DNA from 3 places in the Lysinibacillus sp. NPDC093210 genome. Region 3 is predicted to be linked to each of the others. Evidence: riboswitches for the same ligand, from Rfam matches in the RefSeq annotation. Region 3 holds a riboswitch; each other region holds the start of a gene.

Region 1 (7,106 bases), on a different contig from region 3:
GTTTTATACTTTTTTTACGAACTGGAATGGTATGCATAATCCCAATAAAAAATCCGATGAATGCACCAATAATTGTACTGATTGTTGAAATGAGTAACGTATAATACGCACCTCGTAAAAACATTTGCCAGTTGTTTTCTATAATAGAAATGATCCATTCTAAACTCATGATGTTCCTCCTAACAACGTGTTGTTGCATTATATCAATTATGCCTTTAGTGAAATCATCTCTTCATTTGAATTAATTTGCTTTATTCAAAATATGTGACACACTTCTTAGACATGACTTTATTCAGCATGACTTCCTCTCTGAACAAACTAAATGTGATAAAGGTTGTCCCAGTCGCTTTTAGCAAAATGTCACGACTTTAATTTAGTAAAAATCAACTTCTCTTTTCATATGTTGTAGGTGATTTTTCACTTGGTAAGAACAGCATACTTGAAACTGCCAGTATGCTGTTTTTTCGTGAAGGACAACCCTATCTCTTTTTGCATTACTGAGCTGCAGGTTGTTGAAGAATAGCTTCTTCCATAATTTTTTGGCGATCATCTTCTGAAATACCTTTTAAAATTTCATTGATTTTATCTAGACTAGCATCACCTTTACGTAAACCAACTGCAATTGAAGTATTTGAAATATCTGTATCAAATCCTTCTTCAAAAGAAACAAATGTGAATTTGTCATTAGCTGCTGCTGCCGAAATACCTTCTGGACGTTCAGCTACATAGCCATCAATTTTGCCAGCTTCTAGCGCTACACGCATTGCAGAGAAGTTTTCCATTGCTGTTTGCTTTTCTACACCTTTAATTTGATCGATAACATTATAGTTAGATGTATTTAGCTGAGATGTAACTTTTGCACCTGAGAAATCTTGAATTGATTTTGCATTTTCATACTTGCTACCTTTTTTAATAACCATTACAAAATCAGAAGTATAGTAGTTTTCAGTAAAATCAATTGTTTGTTTACGTTCTTCTGTTGGAGACATCCCTGCTACAATCGCATCGATTTTTTTTGACTGAAGCGCAGGTACTAAACCATCCCACTCCATTTTTACAACTACTAATTTTTTACCTAAACCTTCAGCGATTTTTTTCGCCATTTGTACATCATAACCGCCTGCATACTCTGCATTATCAGCAATTTTTACAGCTCCATTTGCATCATCTTGCTGAGTCCAGTTAAATGGTGGATAACCTGCTTCCATCCCAATGCGGAATTCCCCACCAGTTTCTTCCTTTGAACCATCACCTGTTGTCTTTTCATCCTTGTCACCAGTACCGCAAGCCGCTAACACGATTGCTGTCATTGCCGCTAACATAAATAACAACCATTTTCTTTTCATCTAAAACTCCCCTTTTCTGTAAAAAAAATAAAGCAACTGTACAAAAAAAGACCTAAGTTTTGAACTTAGGTCTTACCTTTTATTGACAGTTGCCCAAATCCTCACTATAATTTCCATGTTTCCGAGATAGCACAACCTAGTAAACTGGAATTAAATTTACTAGGACAGTCCTGCACTTATTCACTGCAGACCCAGCATAAAAGTACGAGCTCCTTTTATACTTCGGCGATATTTCCTTCTCCATTACGTCTTCGCTTGCTTATACTCAGCAATGGACTAATAAATACCGCGCCTCTACCTCACAAAAAACAAAAGTGAGGTTTGTTTATTTAATTGTTATATAGATATTACTATAAAGCTAGCATATTCGTCAAGATAGTTTTATCATTTTTCTGACTAATAACAAAATTAGCCTGTAATCCTTTTTAAATCCATAAATTAAGTAGAATAACATTAAATATGTTTGCCATCATTTCACAAATTTTTATTATAAAAATCAAGATTTATAAACCATAAGAATCGATTTTTCAGTCAAACAAAGGTCATTTAGACCATCCAGCACCATTATAGCGGAAAACAATTTAATATGAAAAAAACCCTGCAAAACAGTTAAGTTTGCAGGGTTTAAACACTTAAATTATCGAATTAAGAATTTAATAATAAATCTTCTGGATTTTCAAGTAACTCTTTAACAGTTTTAAGGAAGCCTACAGAATCTTTACCATCGATAATACGGTGGTCGTAAGATAATGCTAAGTACATCATAGGACGAATTTCAACTTCGCCATTTACTTCAACTGGGCGTTTTTTAATTGAGTGCATTCCTAAAATAGCAGCTTGTGTACCGTTCATAATAGGTGTTGACATTAATGAACCGAATACACCGCCATTTGTAATTGTGAATGAACCACCTTGTAGATCAGCTAAACCTAATTTTTTATCGCGTGCTTTTTTAGCTAAGTCTGCAATCGAATCTTCAATTTCAGCAAAGTTTTTGCGGTCAGCATCTCGTACAACTGGTACTACTAAACCTTCTTCAGTTGATACAGCTACACCAATATCAAAGAAGTTGTTTAAGTGAATTTCATCGCCAACGATTTGAGCATTCACATAAGGGTATTTTTTAAGTGCAGCTACAACTGCTTTTGTGAAGAATGACATGAAACCAAGTTTAGAGCCAGTAGACTCAAAGAATTGATCTTTTTTACGAGAACGTAATGCCATAACGTTTGTCATATCTACTTCATTGAAAGTTGTAAGCATAGCAGTCGATTGCTTTACTTCTAATAAACGTTTAGCAATTGTTTGACGGCGACGGCTCATTTTTTCAACTGTAACACGTGACTCGTCAACAGCTACTACTGCTTTTGGTGCTGCTGGTGTTGCTTGAGGTGCTGCTACAGGTGCTGTACCGTGAGCTGCAACGTCTTGTACACGTACGCGACCTTGTGGATCAACTGGAGATACAGCTGCAAGATCAATACCTTTTTCACGAGCAAGTTTACGTGCAGCAGGAGATGCAATTACACGCTCGCCTGAAGTTTCCTCTACAACAGGTGCTGCTGGTGTTGGAGCTGCTACCGCTTGAGGAGCCGCTGGTGTTGGAGCTTCCGCAACTGGTGCTGCTGCTGCTGGTGCAGGTGCCGCCCCTTCGCCCGCTTCTACAACAGCGATTACTTGACCTACAAGAACAGTATCGCCTTCTTCAGCTAAAATTTGTGTTAACACCCCAGCTTCTTCAGAAATGATTTCAGCATTTACTTTATCTGTTTCAAGCTCAACGATGAATTCGCCTTTTTCTACGCGGTCTCCCACTTTTTTAACCCACTGTGCAATACTACCTTCTGTAATCGATTCTGCTAATTCAGGGACTTTAATTTCAGCCACTTTCATTTCCTCCTTTGATTAATGTGCATGCGTATCATGCACATAAAGGGCTACCGCCTTAGGCATGTAGCCCAGCTTCCAGTAATAATGATATATTTAGTTTACTTTTACCGTTTCAGCAACTGCTTCTTCAATTAGAGCTGATTGAGCTGCTTTATGAGAATCCGCATCACCTTCAGAAGTTGAGCTCATTGCAGGACGACCTACATAACGAAGCTTTTTACCTTCAGATAATTCATGTAATGTTTCCAATGCGTAATTCCAAGTACCTTGGTTTTTAGGTTCTTCTTGTACCCATACGATTTCTTTAGCGTTAGGATACTTAGCAATAATATCAGCAACTTGCGCTGTTGGGAATGGGTAAAGTTGCTCTACACGAACAATGTGTAAGTGATCGAAGCCTTCTCCATCTTTCACGCGGTCTGCTAAGTCTATCATTACTTTACCAGTACCTAATACAATTCGTTCAACAGATTTAGTTTTTGAGCCTAAACCTGGTTGCTCGATTACTTCTTGGAATGAGCCATTTGCTAATTGTTCAGCATTTGCTGCAGCTAATGGATGACGAAGTAAAGATTTTGGTGATACAACAACTAACGGACGCACACCTTCTGTTTCCAACATTGCTGCTTGACGACGTAATAAGTGGTAGTAGTTCCCTGCATTCGAGCAGTTTGCAACAAACCAGTTATTTTCAGCAGACATTTGTAAATAGCGTTCCATACGGCTTGAAGAGTGTTCAGGACCTTGCCCTTCATAACCGTGAGGTAAAAGAATGACGAAGCCAGATTTTTGACCCCACTTAGAGCGTGCCCCTGAAATGAAGTTATCAAACATCACTTGCGCCATGTTCGCGAAATCACCAAACTGCGCTTCCCATACTGAAAGTACGTTGCCTTTTTCTAAATTGTAACCATATTCAAAGCCAACAACCCCAGCTTCTGTTAATGGTGAGTTGTGTACTGTAAATGAAGCGCTTGCACCAGAAATATGGTGTAGTGGTGTAAATACGTTACCATTATTTTTGTCATGTAACACTAAATGACGTTGTGAGAATGTACCACGTTGAGCATCTTGACCAGTAAATCGTACTGGCGTACCATCTTGAATAATTGTTGCGTATGCTAATGTTTCGGCATGACCCCAATCAATTTTTGCAGATGCAAATGCATCACGACGTTTTTCTAAAATTTTGCCTAATTTCTTTTGTGGCTCGAAGTTTTGTTCAAATACTAACAGTTCTTCGTTAATCGTTTGTAAACGTTCAGCACCTACTGCTGTATCAACTTGTGGGAAATTAATTTTCAATTCTTCTGGCATTTCTAAATGTTTATGTTCATCTTTTTCTGCCATTTCTTTTACGTGATCGTAAGCAACCTGCATTTCAGCATAAATAGCTGAATCAAGTGCAGCAACTTCATCAGCCGTAACTAAACCTTCTGCTACTAATTGCGCACCGTATAATGCACGAATTGTCTCATGTTTCGCAACAAGTTTGTATGTTTCTGGATTTGTTACAGTTGGGTCATCTGTTTCATTATGACCATGTCGACGGTAACCAATTAAGTCAACAACAATATCTTTACCGAATTTTTGGCGGTAGCTTGCGGCAAAACGACCTACTTGAGAAACAGCTTCTGGGCTGTCTGCGTTCACATGAACAACTGGTACTTCATAACCTTTTGCTGGGTCAGAAGAATAGACAGATGAACGTGAGTCTTGAAGCTCTGTAGTGAAACCAATCATGTTATTAGCAATAATATGAATTGTCCCACCTGTTGAGAAACCTTCTGTTTTCGAATAGTTTAATACTTCTGTAACAATACCTTGACCAGGGAATGCAGCATCACCATGTACAAGAATACCTAAGCCTTTAGCTGGATTATGCACAGCTTGCCCTGGTTTAGATGTTTCATCTTGTGTTGCACGAGTAGATCCTAATACAACTGGGTTTCCAACTTCTAAGTGAGAAGGGTTATATGCTAGTTTTATGTTCATGCCTGATTCACGAGTATATGAAGCACCCATGTGGTATTTCACATCGCCAGTCCAACCTTTTGTAATTTCAAGTCGACCATGCTCTGGCATAAATAAATCGTTCGAAACATGTGCAAAATCTGAGAACATCATGTCATATGGTTTATTTAAAATATGTGTTAGTACATTTAGACGACCACGGTGCGCCATTCCTATACGAACATTTTCAACATTGTTTGCTTCTACTGTTTTTAAAATTTCATCAAAAAGGACGATTTGAGTATCTAAACCTTCTCCAGAGAAACGTTTTTGACCAACAAATGTTTTGTGAATGAATTTTTCAAAGTTTTCAACACGTGTTAAACGATCTAATAACGCTTTTTTCTCATCTGAAGTTAGTGCTTGTTTTAAAGAACCAGATTCGATTTGTGCTTGAATCCATTCACGTTCTTCAGTTGCTACAACATGCTCATATTCAAAAGCTACTTTATCTGTATAGACAGATTTCAAATAGTCAATAGCATCCTTACCATTTTTCACGCCCGCTGGCACATCTTTGAAGAAGATAGCAGCAGGTATTTCTGCTAAATCCGCAGGACTTAAGTTGAACGCACTTTCTTCAATTTGTGCTGTTTGAAGTGCACGATTTTTTAAAGGATAAATATCTGCAGCTAAATGCCCTTTAGAACGAATTGCATCAGCTAATTTAACAGCTGCCAATACCTTTTTATAATCGCCAGCAGGAGCTGCTGAACCACTTACTACAGCTACTTCACCTTCTACTTCTACTGGTGCACCAAATTGTTGGAATAATGATACTAACTCCGGTTCTACTTCTTCAGGAGACTGTAAGAATAAGTCGTATTGCTCCATCACATATCCTAAGTTAGGACCAGAGAAAGCTGACCATGGAGAACTTACAGTTGTAACGTTGTTCGACATGAAAAATGACCTCCAAATTTTGCCTATCGGCAGTTCCATTAATTAAATTACAATTAATTATATAATATTATCCCGTTCTTTTAAAGGATGTTTGACACAAGTTATCCATATTTTAAAGAACGTTTTTTCCATCTCAATCTTACTACTCTTCACAAAAAATACAACACTTTTTAGCAAATTAAGCAATTTTTTTCCCGAAGGCTAAAAATCTTAAATAAACCGCGCATTTTCTTTAATATTTTAGCGGTATCCTCAACAAGAAAACGGTTCCAACATTTTCTTCACTCTTGACTTCTACCGAAGCATTGTATTTTTCAAGTAACATTTTAGAGATACTGAGACCTAAGCCTGTACCGCCAATTTGGCGATTTCTTGCCTCATCAACCCGATAAAAACGATCAAAAATATATGGCAAATTATTTTCAGCTATACCAATACCATTATCAGCGATTTGAATTTGCATTTCATCTTCCTGTTTCGAAAGAGAAATATTTACTTCCGGAACTTTTTCACAATAACGAATTGCATTTTCTACTATGTTACGAACTATTTGACTAAGTGCATTAGATGTTATAAACACTGCCCCTATTTCACCATTTTTCGACAGCGTTATTTTTGCAGTTGGGTATAATAGCGCCATTTCTTCTATCACACTTTCAATTACATCTATTGGATTTGCTTCACTCATCTCATCTTTTTCTTCCCGTCGTGCAAGCTCTAGTAACTCTTCAATCATTTTACGCATTCGTGTAATTTCCGTCAGCGAAGTGTCTATAGATTCTTCAAGAATAGCAGGATCGTCTTTGCCCCAGCGTTTCAATAATGAGAGATGTCCCTCTATCGCCTGAATCGGCGTCCGTAATTCATGGGAAGCATCTGCAACAAATTGTTGTTGTTGAGCAAATGATATTTGCAGTTCATTCATCATTGCATTGTACATTTTTAACAAATCAC
Region 2 (7,106 bases), on a different contig from region 3:
GTGAAGATGGAAATATTCCTGCCCATTCAAAATACAGACTCCAACTTACAGAACAGGAATCGAATCAGCTACTTTTGTGGAAATATTATACAGATAAAAAATCCCCTGACAAAATGACATGGAATACAGGCAAATACCGTTATTTTGATAATTTATGGATGGCTCAAATTTTACTTGATATAGTTTCGTTGAAGAGTGAACCAACAGAAAAAGAGCTAGCACAACGATTTTTTAAACATTTTTGTAAAATGAATCAAATAACAGATCACGATTTACCAAAGCCTAATGGCGCATTAATGCGTATTTAGACTTTAGCCCAAAGATAAAAATGACAGGACACTGACATATTCTCCTATCTAATACTAATGCCGAACAGTGCCTGGCTCTGTTTGCTAATCAACGTGGGAGTTCATATAATTATTTATCAAGAACGAATTCTTATTAATGGGATTCGTTCTTTTTGTATTAAAAAATGAATAAAGATATTTTTTGTTGAATTTATTGAGCTAACGAAATGGGACTTTAATAGAATAAGCAAAAACCGAATATGATGAAGAAAATTGGCTCGATTCCACTAATTTGGAGTCGAGCCTATAAAACTAAACCCAACAACACCCCTGTGTTGCCGCATACACTTCGCACATTGTGAAGCGCTAGAATTAGCTGACCAACGCCTAACATTTAATTTTAAAAAAGACAACTAACCTTGCGTTTGTTGCCTTTTAATATGGAGTTTATCTTCGTGAGTACAAGTAAACCGCCCGATTACCCGATTAATGAATGAAGTATTTTTGGTTGAGTGGAGCAATTTCCATATATAAGTAAAATTCGTTGGAAGTATTGATAAAACAATCTCCGCATATCTTGACTAGTGTTTTTTTGAGAGCAACTATTGAAATTTATTTTATGAGTTGAAAGCATTACTAGAACGGGCTTAATTAATTTATTACCAAAATTTTCTTGTATAAAAATATAAATAATTTTGCTAAGATATCTTTTGAAATAATTTACCTTTAATACGGTCCAGAGAGGCTGAAAAGGGCTATATGATACTTTAAGCTATTATGTTAGTAATATCTTTGTTTATTCATGCCCTTTTGTCTGTTCTGACGGAAGGGCATTTATTTTGCATTTTAGCTGTGATTACACAACTAACGTACCTCTTTTAAAGGAAGTCCAGTGAGGCTTAAAAGGAGAATGGAAACGTTATATTTATATAGATACATCCATTCATTCGTAAATAAAAGAGATTTATTTCATCTAGAACATACTGGAGGAGAGTAGAATGGATTATCGAAAAAAAACCGTGGTCGCATCGGTAGCTGGTTTAACATTAGAAGGCATGGACATCATGTTTATCTCTTTTGCGATGACAATGATTATTGCAGAATTTAACATTGATTTAGCAACTGGAGGACTTATTTCTTCTATAACGAATGTAGGGATGCTATTAGGAGGAATTGTTTTCGGAGTTTTAGCAGATAAGTATGGAAGGGTAAAAGTCTTTACCTATACCGTCATCTTGTTTGCAATTGGGACGGCTTTAACAGGATTAGCCACTAGCATTGAACAAGTGTACCTATTTAGATTTATCGCAGGAATAGGTGCCGGAGGAGAATATGGTATTGGTATGGCACTTGTTGCAGAAGCTTGGCCGAAAAATAAACAAGGGCGTGCATCTTCATATGTCAGTGTAGGTGCTCAATATGGTGTTATTTTAGCAGCATTACTAAGTGCCATCATTCTTCCTACATTAGGATGGAGAGCATTATTCTTTGTTGGTGTAATACCTGTTATCTTTGCCTTTATCGTAAGGAAAAATTTAGATGAATCACCTGAGTGGCTCGCTGCTCAGAAAAATAAAAAGGCTAGTAAGAAAGATGAAAAGGGTAAGCTGGTACAATTGTTTGAAACGCCTCGAACAGCGATTACAACAATCTCTTTAATCATAATGGCAACTGTTCAAATTGCGGGTTATAACGGATTAATGATTTGGTTACCATCAATGTTGCAACAGTCCCAAGGTTTATCTGTTTCAAGCTCTGCCATCTGGACAATTAGTACAGCCGTTGGCATGATTATTGGTATGTTAACCTTTGGACTATTCCTAGATCGTTTTGGCGCAAAGCGTGCCTTTGGCGTCTTCCTTATTGCCTCAGCATGTGCTGTGTTTGCATACTCTTATGCTACGGGTAGCGTTGGTGTCCTAATAGGTGGTGCAATTGTCGGATTCTTTTCAAATGGTATGTTTGCCGGATATGGAGCGTTGATTGGCAGTCTATATCCCGTTCAAATTCGAAGTACGGCAACAAATACAATTTTTAACTTTGGTCGAGCTATAGGTGGTTTTTCACCAATCCTTGTCGGCTATATTCTACAAAGTTATGATATGAAAGTTGCGATGCTCTACTTAGCAGGTTTATATTGTATATCCTTTATTGTCATGCTAATGCTTAAAAAAGATAATAGAGGAAATGTAAGCGAAACTATTTAAACAACGTAAGTTTATTTATCCACCATTTGAAATGCATTAGCGTTTTAATTGGTGGTTTTTTTATATTCAGAGATTACTACATTCCTGAGGAAGCAATCTGTTCTCACTGGCTAAGTCCGATGCTTTATAAACAAGGAATTGCTTCGAAGTTTCTCATGTCATGCTGAAAGAAGAAGTACCAACTTTATAAATTATATTGTAAATCGAATTATTAGAATGTGGATAATTAAGCTATTATACAATTTGTGGTATATTATTATATTTATTGCAAATAATTATTGTATAAAAGTATTTATTATGTTATTTTTTTGAAGAAGTGTGCTGCAAATCTTATAAAATATAGTAAATTTAAAGTTGACATAGAAAAAACGCAATAATATAATTATTTCAAACAATTAAATAAACCTCACTTTTTCGATAGTGAGGTAGAGGCGCGACAATTAACAGTACCTAATGGAGTCCGAGAAGATGAAGATGTTAGGTAGAAGGAAGTGTCGCCGAAGTATGTGATGAGTTCTCGCCATCATATGCTGGGTCTGTAACGAATAGTTACAGGACTGTCTTCGTAAACATACTTGTTTATGAAGTTGTGCTATCTCTGTTTAGACAAACAGTGGGAATTTTAAATGGTCGATTCATTTTTAGTTTCTAGCTTTAAAAATGAGTAGGTCATTTTTGTGTTAGACAGATTCTTTTGCACAAAGGAGTCTGTTTTTTTTTATTTGTCTAAACAATTTGGAATTAGAGGTATTTTGGAGGAATTATTATGGATAATACATCAACATTATATTATGAATTTTTACCGACTGACGGTCAAAAAATAAACGTGGACCCTGATAAAACAGCATTACTAATCGTAGACATGCAACACCAGTTTATTAGCCGAGACGGTTTAGACGCGCAGGTTGCAAAAGAAAAGGGAATGTTTGAACAGTGGGAATACTTCTTTAATCGTATCGACAATTTAACGATTCCGAACAATAGAAAGCTTTTAGATTTTTTCCGTACTAATAAATTAGAAGTAACATTTGGTCGCATTGCTTGCCATCATAAAGATGGACGAGACCGTTCTCCTGTACAACGCCGTCCAGGATGGAACAATATTTTATTGCCAATCGGTGATCCAGGAGCGGAGATGGTGGATGAATTAAAGCCTCTTGATGACGAGATTGTTGTAAATAAAACGACAGATAGCGTATTAAGTGGAACGAATTATGAATTTTTACTGCGCAATATGGGCATTGAAACAGTAGTTTGTACAGGGGTTGTAACTGACCAATGTGTTGCTTCAACAGTTCGAAGCTTAGCTGACGCAGGATTTGAAGTTATTTTAGTTGAAGATGCATGTGCAGCTGCAACGCAACAGCTTCATGATGCTGAAATAATGATTATGAATCAAATTTATTGCCAAGTAATGAGCACAGATGAAGTAATTGATTTAGTAACGGAAGAATTATCAAAACGTAACCCAGTGAATGTGTGAGAGGAATAGACTATGAGTCAAACACCCAATGATCATACACCACAGTTAAAGCGTGTTTTAACATTAAAAGATTTAGTCATTTACGGCATTGCTTTTATGACACCGATTGCGCCAGCTTATATTTATGGCTTTGCAGCAGAGTCTACAGGTGGGATGTTGCCATTAGCCTATTTGATTGCAATGGTTGCAATGATGTTTTCTGCCTATAGTTACGGTCGAATGGCTGCTGTTTTTCCAAATGGAGGGTCAACTTATACATATACGCAACGTGCCATCAATCCACATTTAGGATTTTTTGCTGGGTGGGCGATGTTTATGGATTATGTTTTAGTGCCACTCATTGTATTTATGGTAGGTGCTTCATATGCGAATGCATTAATACCATCTGTTCCGTATTGGGTATGGGTGTTACTAATTGCAGGTATTATAACTACTGTAAATATTTTAGGAATTGGTATCGCAGCAAAAACAAATCAAATCCTCGTTATTTTTATGGGAGTTGTAGTCGTTATTTTTGTGATTTTTTGTGTGAAGTCAGTTGTCGGTGGGGAAAGTGGTACGTCGCTCTTTACTGTTTTGCCGTTCTTCAACGATGAAAAATTCGTTATGTCAGCAATTATTTCTGGTGCAGCAATGGCTTGCTTCTCGTTTTTAGGGTTCGATTCGATTACAACTCTTTCTGAAGAGGCAGTCAATCCAAAAGATGATATTTGGAAGGCAGCTATTTTAGCTTGTTTAATCGGAGGACTTATTTTTATTGGACAAGCTTATGTAGCTCAGCTCGTTTGGCCGGATGTTACAAACTTTAGCTCAGCTGATACGGCATTATTTGATATAGCGGAAAAAGCAGGAGGTGCAGTTCTTGCAACGCTTTATACGGTTGCGATTATTGTATCGACAGTGACAGCTGGTTTAACAGGGCAAGCAAGTGCATCTCGATTAATGTTTAGTATGGGACGTGATGAGGTACTTTCGAAAAAGTTTTTCACACATTTACATCCAAAATATCAAACGCCGATATACAATATTTTATTGATGTGTGCAATTAGTGTTTTAGGAGCGCTGTTTTTATCAGCAAATTTCGTAGCAGAGTTAATGAACTTTGGAGGCCTGACAGGATTTATGTTTGTTAACTTGTCAGTAATCGTATATTACTTCTTCCGTAAAAAAGAAAAGAAAATAATTCGATACTTATTAATTCCAGGGTTAGGGTTCGGAATTTGTTTCTACTTATTCATTAATTTATCACCCATGACATTGAAGATAGGCTTTTTGTGGCTTGCAATCGGTTTTATCTATGCTTTCATTACGACGAAAGGTTTCAAAAAGAAACCACCAACTTTTTCGGAATTATAAAATACCGAAAAGCTTTCAGTCAATAGCATACCTCGGTTAGCGAGAGTTGTGACTTACAGTGTGCCCGCGGAAAGCACTGCCGTAGCGGACATCAACGGTGATGCAAAAAAAGTGTTAGATTGATGTAGTCAATCTAACACTTTTTCTCTTTTGCCCCAAATTAATTTTTTTTGAGAAAGTCTTTATCTAAATAGGCTGGATTAGGATATTTATAAAAACCTTCCCCTGAAGACACACCCATTTTCCCTAAATCGATATATTCTGCTTTAATTTTTTCTGCTATGATTTTGGCAATTGGATCAATATCTGCCTTCATCACATTTAAGTTATATGGTGTTTCCATGCCAACTATATCTAGAAACCCGAAAGGACCTAATGGTGAACCAGTTGAAATCATCCAGTTTTTATCAATTGTATGTGGGTCTGCAATTTCATTTGCCCAAAGCCCCATACCAGCACTTAAAAAGGGGACAGACAGTGTATTTAAAATATAGCCTGGTTGTTCCTTCTTTAAATGGAATGGAATCATGCCGATAGTACGTGCAAATTCAACTACTTGTTCAGTGTACTGTGGATCAGTTCCTTCATGACCCATCACTTCGGCTGTATTGTTTTTCCAAATTGTATTTGCAAAGTGTAATGCTAAAAACTTCTCAGGTCGTCCTGTAAATTGTGCAAATTGACTAGGTAACAGAGTGGAAGAATTAGATGCAAAAACCGTTTTTGCTGGTGCTACTTTCGCTAGTTGCTCATAAAATGATTGTTTAATTTCAATACGCTCCGGTACTGCTTCGATAACTAAATCTACCTCAGATACTGCCTGCGCTAAATCTGTGAAAAACGATAAGCCTTCTAACGCTTTAGCTGCACGTGCAGTATCATTAAAATAATCTCCGTATGTGTTTGATAACGATTCTATGCGCTGTTGCGCTGTAGTAATGGCATTATCATTAATGTCATATACATTTACTTCATATCCAAAAAACGCAGTTTGAAAAGCAATTTGACTTCCTAATACTCCGCTACCTGCGACTAATATTTTTTTAAACTCCATATTTAGTACCTCATTTCTTGATTAGAATACCCTTATATAAATAGTTGAACTAAATAACAAAATTAAGTTGTTACTTTTAGAGTGTAAATGATAGAGTAAATGCAAAGATACCTGTAATTGGGGGTATATTCATTCAAAACAAACATGTAAATGTAGGTGTACTATGACTAAAATAAACTTTCAATATGTATTGTTTCATAAAATGCACCATCAAGATATTGCATATGCGTGGAATAAGCATTTGCAATCAAGAAAAGAGTTAAGTGAGCAGGAAATTATTCAAATTGGTTATTGGTACCGCTCTTGGTTGACGTTTTTAAATGGTCAGTTAAAAAATAAAACGATTCAACGGGAGGAGCTAATTAACTGGGCTACTATGCATAGTCGACTTTTACCAGAAAAATTACTAACAACATTTCCTTCATTGTCTTATTACGCAACAAAAGATGTCCTTGTACAAATTAAGCATCCGTATACAGATGAAATGTTAAAGTATCACGAAAAAGTACTAGATGTATTACGCCTTATAAACAGTAAAGTATTACAATCTCCAATAAAGGTTGAAATAAGTCGTGAAAGTTTGCTAAAGTTACAGCGCTTTAGCAAATTGCTCATTCAATTAGATGGTGTAGATCATATGCCAACCATTTTATCGAAAGCACAGGAAAACTTCGGCTATCAACGTGTCACATTTCATAGCTATAATCCATGGCTTAATG
Region 3 (7,106 bases):
GTGGTAGAACACCACCTTGCCAAGGTGGGGGTCGCGAGTTCGAACCTCGTCTTCCGCTCCAAATGTGCCGGGGTGGCGGAACTGGCAGACGCACAGGACTTAAAATCCTGCGGTAGGTGACTACCGTGCCGGTTCGATTCCGGCCCTCGGCACCATTTTTTAATATTAAGCGCCCGTAGCTCAATTGGATAGAGCGTCTGACTACGGATCAGAAGGTTGTGGGTTCGACTCCTGCCGGGCGCGCCATAAAAAGATAAGATAGACAGTAACGGAATGTAGCTCAGCTTGGTAGAGCACTTGGTTTGGGACCAAGGGGTCGTAGGTTCGAATCCTGTCATTCCGACCATCTTTTAAAATTGGGGCCTTAGCTCAGCTGGGAGAGCGCCTGCCTTGCACGCAGGAGGTCAGCGGTTCGATCCCGCTAGGCTCCACCATATTTATTTGTTTCCGGAGGTATACCCAAGTCTGGCTGAAGGGATCGGTCTTGAAAACCGACAGGCGGGTAACACCGCGCGGGGGTTCGAATCCCTCTACCTCCTCCATTTTGTTTTTCCGGGTCAGTAGCTCAGTTGGTAGAGCATTAGATTGAAGCTCTAAGTGTCGGCGGTTCGATTCCGTCCTGACCCATCTTTTTTTGCGGGTGTAGTTTAATGGTAAAACCTCAGCCTTCCAAGCTGATGTCGTGAGTTCGATTCTCATCACCCGCTCCAAAGAGGGCCTATAGCTCAGCTGGTTAGAGCGCACGCCTGATAAGCGTGAGGTCGATGGTTCGAGTCCATTTAGGCCCATTATAAAATTATTCCGAAGTAGCTCAGTTGGTAGTAGCACCTGACTGTTAATCAGGTTGTCGCAGGTTCGAGTCCTGCCTTCGGAGCCATGGCCCCTTGGTCAAGCGGTTAAGACACCGCCCTTTCACGGCGGTAACACGGGTTCGAATCCCGTAGGGGTCATCTAGTAAAGCATGTAGCATATTGTTGCTACATGCTTTTTCTTTGTAATTTTTCAAATTATTTACTTAGTTATTATAAAATTTGGTAGAAGAATTTTCGACTGTCGGTTTAAATTTGAACAAAGTATTTCATATATAAAAGATGTATGTTTTCTGATGGATTTTTTCGTGGTGAATTTATTTCTATTCATCTAATATGAGGTTAGATGGAGGAAAACGACATGAAACTACAAGAGATACAACGTTTTTTAACACTTTATCAAATGGAACAAAATGAGTCTGCACAATGGCTAACAAATAGATTACAGCAAGTTGAACAAGAGGGAATATATATTCCTTCAACAGAGGAACTTACTTTTGGCGCACGAGTAGCCTGGCGTAATAGTAATAAATGTATCGGAAGATTATTTTGGCACTCACTGCATGTTGAGGATGCACGCGATGTTTTAGATGAGCAAGGTATATTTGAGAAGTTGCTACATCATATTCGATATGCGACAAATGATGGTAAAATCCGTCCAACGATAACCGTATTTGCATCTGGAAGAGTAAAGATTTGGAATCATCAGCTCATACGTTATGCAGGCTATGAGACAGAAGCAGGCATCGTTGGTGATCCACATTCTGTGCCATTTACAAAAGTATGCGAATCACTAGGTTGGCAGGGTGAAGGAACGGCATTTGATGTACTACCACTCGTTATACAGGTGGATAATCGTAAACCGCAATTATTTACAATTCCACGTGAAGATGTATTGGAAGTTGCCATTCGCCATCCTGAGCATCCACAGGTGGAGAAACTAGCGTTGAAATGGTATGCGGTGCCGATTATTTCAAGCATGCGCTTTCAAATGGCAGGTATTGATTTTCAGGCGGCACCTTTTAATGGCTGGTATATGGGGACAGAAATTGGGGCACGTAATTTAGCGGATCATGATCGTTATGATATGTTACCGAAGATCGCTGAAATTTTTGGTCTCGATACAACAAAGCAGGCATCGCTTTGGCGTGATCGTGCATTAGTTGAATTAAATATTGCTGTACTCCATTCCTTTAAAGAAGATGGTGTAAGTATAGTCGATCATCATACTGCTGCACAGCAATTTAAGCTATTTGAAGAAGCTGAGCAGAAGGCAGGCCGTGACTTAACAGGCAACTGGACTTGGTTGATTCCGCCATTATCTCCTGCAACGACACATATTTTTCATAAGCCTTATGTCAATGTATATAATACACCCAATTATTTTTATCAGAAACCCCCTTACTAAATGTAAAGAGGCAGCTCATAGTATAATGAGCTGCCTTTTATTAATTTATAAATTCATTTCTAGAAGCTCTAAATGAGCAGAAGAATAGTAATGCCGCAACGACAACAAATAGCCAGCCAGCAGTATCCCAGCCGCCAAATAAATCATGTAAGTAACCAAATAAAATAGGACCTACTGCGGCTAATAAATAGCCTAATGATTGTGCAAATCCAGATAAATCTGCTGCCTCAAATGCCGTACGTGTACGAAGTGTAAAGAACATCATTGCAAGTGAAAATGATGCGCCACCTGCTAAGCCTAGCAATATCATCCACAATACAGCAAGACTAGTCCATTCCATGACAAGGCCAGTAAAGCCGATGAAATAGAATGCAGTAAACATTAAAACGAGAGGTCGCTGTGACGTCATTTTACTAGCAATAATTGGTACAGCTAAAGCCATAGGTACTTGTGAAATTTGCATGATGGAAAACATCCAACCTGCACGATCTGCGGCTATTCCTTGTGCAATATAGATTTCAGGAATCCAAGCTGCGGTTGTATAAAATAATAATGATTGTAAACCCATCGCGCCAGTGACTGCCCAAGTAACTGGTGATTTCCATAATGGTATACGTGCTTTCGTAGTGGCTACAGTTGGTTCAGGCTTATTAAATTTTAATTGTGGAATCCAAATCAGAATAGTCACTACGACAAGAGCTAGAGCGATTGCAAGTGCACCTTGCCAGCCAAGAGATGCATTAGCTATGGGATAACTAATACCAGCGCCAATTCCAGCTGTTAAGTTCATGGACATTGTGAAAAATGCCATCAGTAATCCAACATGATAAGGGAATTTCATTTTAAGTAGCCCTGGAATAAGGACGTTACCAAATGAAATAGCTACACCTATTATCATTGTACCAAATACGAGTAATCCAGTTGATCCTAGTGAGCGCAGCACAATTCCTAGTGCTAATAAAATCGTTGATATAAATAAAGTTAATTCAAGACCCAGTTTTCTTGCTATTACTGGGGCAATAGGTGACACTAGCGCGAATGCAAGCAATGGAATAGTTGTTAGAAAGCCTGCAAGTACGTTAGATATACCGAGATCCTCACGAATGAAGGAAATAATTGGGCCTACCACCGTTAATGGCATACGTAATGTCGAAGCAAGAAAAATTACACCGATGACTAATAAGAGAGTTGTGCCCTTCCAGTTAATCTTTCTGCTAGGAAAAGTAGATTCCTCGTTAGTTGTCAAAATAAGTACCTCCCTAATAGAACAATTATAATTCGAACCACTATAACACTTTAACACAATAATAAAAATAGTAGAATATTCATAAAATACAGAACATTAATCGTTTTATTGAAATGTCTTAGGTCGTATGTTAAACTAAGACACATCATAAATTTAATAATTATATGCCTCATGTTTGTATTGAGGTAGAGGTCGCGGTATTTATAAGTAAGCTAATGGAGATGACAAGCATTGAAGATGTTAGCTGAAAGGAAATATTGCCGAAGTGTGAGGGGACTTGAAAACCTCATGCTGGGGCTGTCTCCGAAAGGAACAGAACTGTCACGTTGGACAACGTGTTGTGCTATCATTTTTAAGAAACAGAGGATTTACTTAGCCATCACAACGTTCATGTGATGGCATTTTTTTGCCTCTTAGAAAAGGAAGGAAGCTTTAACGTGAGTGAGATAAAAACTAATCAGCTCGGTCATAAAGCACCAGAGTTGAAAAAAGAATTAAAAAGCCGCCATATAACAATGATTTCGTTAGGCGGTACTATCGGAACTGGGCTATTTCTAGCAAGTGGTGGAGCTATAGCGCAGGCTGGACCAGGTGGTGCACTTCTTGCTTATGCACTAATCGGCATTATGGTGTACTTCTTAATGACGAGCTTAGGTGAAATGGCAGCTTATATGCCGTCATCAGGTTCATTTAGTACGTATGCAACAAAATTTGTAGATCCAGCGCTTGGCTTTGCACTTGGCTGGAACTACTGGTATAACTGGGCGATTACAATAGCCGCTGAAATTGCAGCAGTTTCTCTTATAATGAAGTACTGGTTCCCAGACAGCTCTTCGGCACTATGGACAGTCATATTTATTGCCATTGTACTTACATTCAATTTACTATCTGTAAAAAGCTATGGTGAAAGTGAATATTGGTTTGCAATGATAAAAGTTGCGACTGTTATTGTCTTCATTATTGTCAGCCTATTGATGATTTTTGGTATTTTAGGTGGGCAAGCTCCTGTAGGCTTTACGAATTTCTTTATAAGTGATGGACCCTTCCACGGTGGCTTCCTTGCTACATTCGGAATATTTCTAGCAGCAGGCTTCTCGTTCCAAGGGACAGAGCTATTAGGGATAACGGCTGGGGAAACTGATGATCCTGGTAAAAATATCCCGAAGGCTGTTAAGTCCGTCTTCTGGCGTATTATTTTATTTTACATTTTAGCCATTGCAGCAATAGGGATGTTAATTCCATTTACAGATGCTCGTTTATTATCTGAAGATATTGCTGTTTCACCATTCACATTAGTGTTTGACCGCTTAGGAATTGCCTTTGCTGCTTCATTAATGAATGCCATTATTTTAACGGCGATGTTATCTGCAGGTAATTCTGGATTATATGCATCATCACGTATGTTATGGCAATTAGCAGTAGATGGACATGCACCTAAGATTTTCGCTAAGCTAAGCCGTCGCGGAATTCCAATTTACGCATTACTGTTGACATTAGCAGTAGGTTGCTTAGCATTTTTAGCATCTTTCTTTGGTGATGGCGTTGTCTACATGTGGCTTTTAAACGCATCTGGGATGTCCGGCTTTATTGCATGGCTTGGTATTGCCTTTAGTCATTACCGCTTCCGTAGAGCTTTTGAAGCCCAAGGCATAGACCCAAAATTACTACCATATAAAGCAAAGCTATATCCATTCGGGCCACTCTTTGCATTTACAGTGTGTATGGTTGTTGTAATTGGTCAAAACTATACAGCTTTCACAGGCAATTCAATTGACTGGTATGGTGTCCTTGTTTCATATATCGGTATACCACTGTTTATCGCCTTGTGGTTGGGCTACAAAATAAAACATAAAACAAAAATGATTCCACTGCAAAAGTGTGATTTAAAAGTAGAAAAATAGAAATAAAAGCTGTCCTATTAGTTATAGGGCAGCTTTTATTTATTTGGCGTTAATTTCCGTTGCGTGCGGCCCAGGAGTCTGATTAGCTTGGTAAATTGTTTGAGAATTGTTTGAGTGCCTGGCACTTTTAAAGGCATTTTTTAAAAAAACATATGGTAAGCTATACAGATACAGGATAAAAATATAAAAATATGATGGCAAATGGTAATTAAAGATAATGCTTTATGGAAAAGAGGTGCCTAAACATGCAAAAACGTATATTACTAGTTGAAGACGATGAAACTATCCGAGAAATGGTCGACAAGTTTTTAACAATGGAGGGCTTTGCTGTTACATCCGTTACAAATGGTGAAGAAGCAGTGCAAATTTGTTTAAGTAAAACGTTTGATTTAGTTATTTTGGATATTATGATGCCTAAACTAGATGGATTAGAAGTGTTAAAAATAATTCGAGAAAAAGAAGCGATACCTATTATTATGATGTCAGCAAAAGACAGTGATGTTGATAAAGCATTAGGTCTTGGTTTAGGAGCGGATGATTATATTGCAAAGCCATTTTCAATGTTGGAATTTTCAGCGCGTGTGAAGGCTGCAATACGAAGGGCCACACAATATTCTAGCCCGATGGAGGAAACGAAGGGGACATTGACAATTGGTAACTTGGTAATTGATGTCGTTAATTTCTCAGTTGAAAAAGAACAACAACAGGTGAAACTAACTTCAAAGGAATTTGCTATTTTAAAGCTATTTATCACAAATCGGAATCGCGTATTTACTAAACAGCAAATCTATCAACTCATTTGGAATGATCAATATTATGGTGATGAAAATATTATTAATGTGCATATTAGAAGATTGCGAGAAAAAATTGAAGATGACCCTTCCAACCCTCAGTATATTAAAACACTTTGGGGAATTGGCTATAAATTAGAGGGCTAGGCGTATGATACTATTTTTATCTACCATTATTCTTTTTCTCTTAGCAATCATTCTTTTTCAGTTGAAAAGAAAACGAGAGCAAAACGATACAATCAGATACATGCACACAAAACTACAAGCTATTATGAATGAAAACGAACAAACAAACGAGAAAATTTTAGTTGCTACATCGGATCAAGAACTACAGCAAATGCTTACTACTATAAATGCATTACTGAATGATACGCACAAAATATTAGCCAAACATCGAAAAACAGAAAGTTCAATGAAAAAGATGCTTGCCAATATTTCGCATGATCTAAAAACGCCGTTAACAGTTGTGCTAGGCTATACAGAAATGTTGCAGCTACAACAATCGCTAAAAGATACAGAACACAATCGCTTACTTTCAGGAATCCATTTAAAAACGGAGGAAGTACTGAAGCTTATTCATACATTTTTTGATTTGGCAAAAATTGAAGCGGGCGATACAGAATACCCAATAACAAAAGTAAACATAAGTGAAATATGCCGAAAAAATATTTTGTCATTTTACGATATGGTGATGTCGATGGGCCTTCATATTGACATTAACATACCTGAAACACCGATGTATGCTCTAGGCAACGAAGAGGCGTTAGATAGAGTATTGAACAATTTAATTGCCAATGCGATTGCTTATGGGGCTGAAGGTCGTGTAATTGGGCTAACAGTAAGAAATAACGCTACCGATGTTTATATTGATGTCTGGGATTGTGGGAAAGGTATTGAGGAATACCATATAGACAGCGTATTTGAAAGGATGTATACGCTTGAAGACTCAAG

What was found. Region 3 has a riboswitch for lysine ahead of ACIP9C_RS13165 (amino acid permease). Riboswitches for the same ligand answer to the same signal wherever they lie in the genome.
Positions count from the first base shown of each region.
Region 1: another riboswitch for lysine. It lies ahead of ACIP9C_RS14665 (transporter substrate-binding domain-containing protein); the one in region 3 lies ahead of ACIP9C_RS13165 (amino acid permease).
Region 2: another riboswitch for lysine. It lies ahead of ACIP9C_RS19830 (cysteine hydrolase family protein); the one in region 3 lies ahead of ACIP9C_RS13165 (amino acid permease).

Region 1 covers NZ_JBIVOE010000006.1:14,350-21,455, forward strand. The annotation lists gene ACIP9C_RS14660 (amino acid ABC transporter permease) at 1-169, opposite strand, end outside; gene ACIP9C_RS14665 (transporter substrate-binding domain-containing protein) at 495-1,346, opposite strand; lysine riboswitch at 1,466-1,651, opposite strand; gene odhB (2-oxoglutarate dehydrogenase complex dihydrolipoyllysine-residue succinyltransferase) at 1,992-3,233, opposite strand; gene ACIP9C_RS14675 (2-oxoglutarate dehydrogenase E1 component) at 3,330-6,152, opposite strand; gene ACIP9C_RS14680 (sensor histidine kinase) at 6,385-7,106, opposite strand, start outside.
Region 2 covers NZ_JBIVOE010000010.1:35,567-42,672, forward strand. The annotation lists gene ACIP9C_RS19820 (malate synthase) at 1-308, shown strand, start outside; gene ACIP9C_RS19825 (MFS transporter) at 1,286-2,494, shown strand; lysine riboswitch at 2,913-3,097, shown strand; gene ACIP9C_RS19830 (cysteine hydrolase family protein) at 3,261-3,977, shown strand; gene ACIP9C_RS19835 (APC family permease) at 3,990-5,333, shown strand; gene ACIP9C_RS19840 (3-hydroxyacyl-CoA dehydrogenase) at 5,494-6,387, opposite strand; gene ACIP9C_RS19845 (LuxR C-terminal-related transcriptional regulator) at 6,551-7,106, shown strand, end outside.
Region 3 covers NZ_JBIVOE010000004.1:374,232-381,337, reverse strand. The annotation lists tRNA gene ACIP9C_RS13230 (tRNA-Gly) at 1-61, shown strand, start outside; tRNA gene ACIP9C_RS13225 (tRNA-Leu) at 67-155, shown strand; tRNA gene ACIP9C_RS13220 (tRNA-Arg) at 170-246, shown strand; tRNA gene ACIP9C_RS13215 (tRNA-Pro) at 270-346, shown strand; tRNA gene ACIP9C_RS13210 (tRNA-Ala) at 359-434, shown strand; tRNA gene ACIP9C_RS13205 (tRNA-Ser) at 450-542, shown strand; tRNA gene ACIP9C_RS13200 (tRNA-Phe) at 555-627, shown strand; tRNA gene ACIP9C_RS13195 (tRNA-Gly) at 637-710, shown strand; tRNA gene ACIP9C_RS13190 (tRNA-Ile) at 715-788, shown strand; tRNA gene ACIP9C_RS13185 (tRNA-Asn) at 801-877, shown strand; tRNA gene ACIP9C_RS13180 (tRNA-Glu) at 879-950, shown strand; gene ACIP9C_RS13175 (nitric oxide synthase oxygenase) at 1,171-2,217, shown strand; gene ACIP9C_RS13170 (CynX/NimT family MFS transporter) at 2,258-3,463, opposite strand; lysine riboswitch at 3,642-3,817, shown strand; gene ACIP9C_RS13165 (amino acid permease) at 3,901-5,364, shown strand; gene ACIP9C_RS13160 (response regulator transcription factor) at 5,610-6,302, shown strand; gene ACIP9C_RS13155 (sensor histidine kinase) at 6,307-7,106, shown strand, end outside.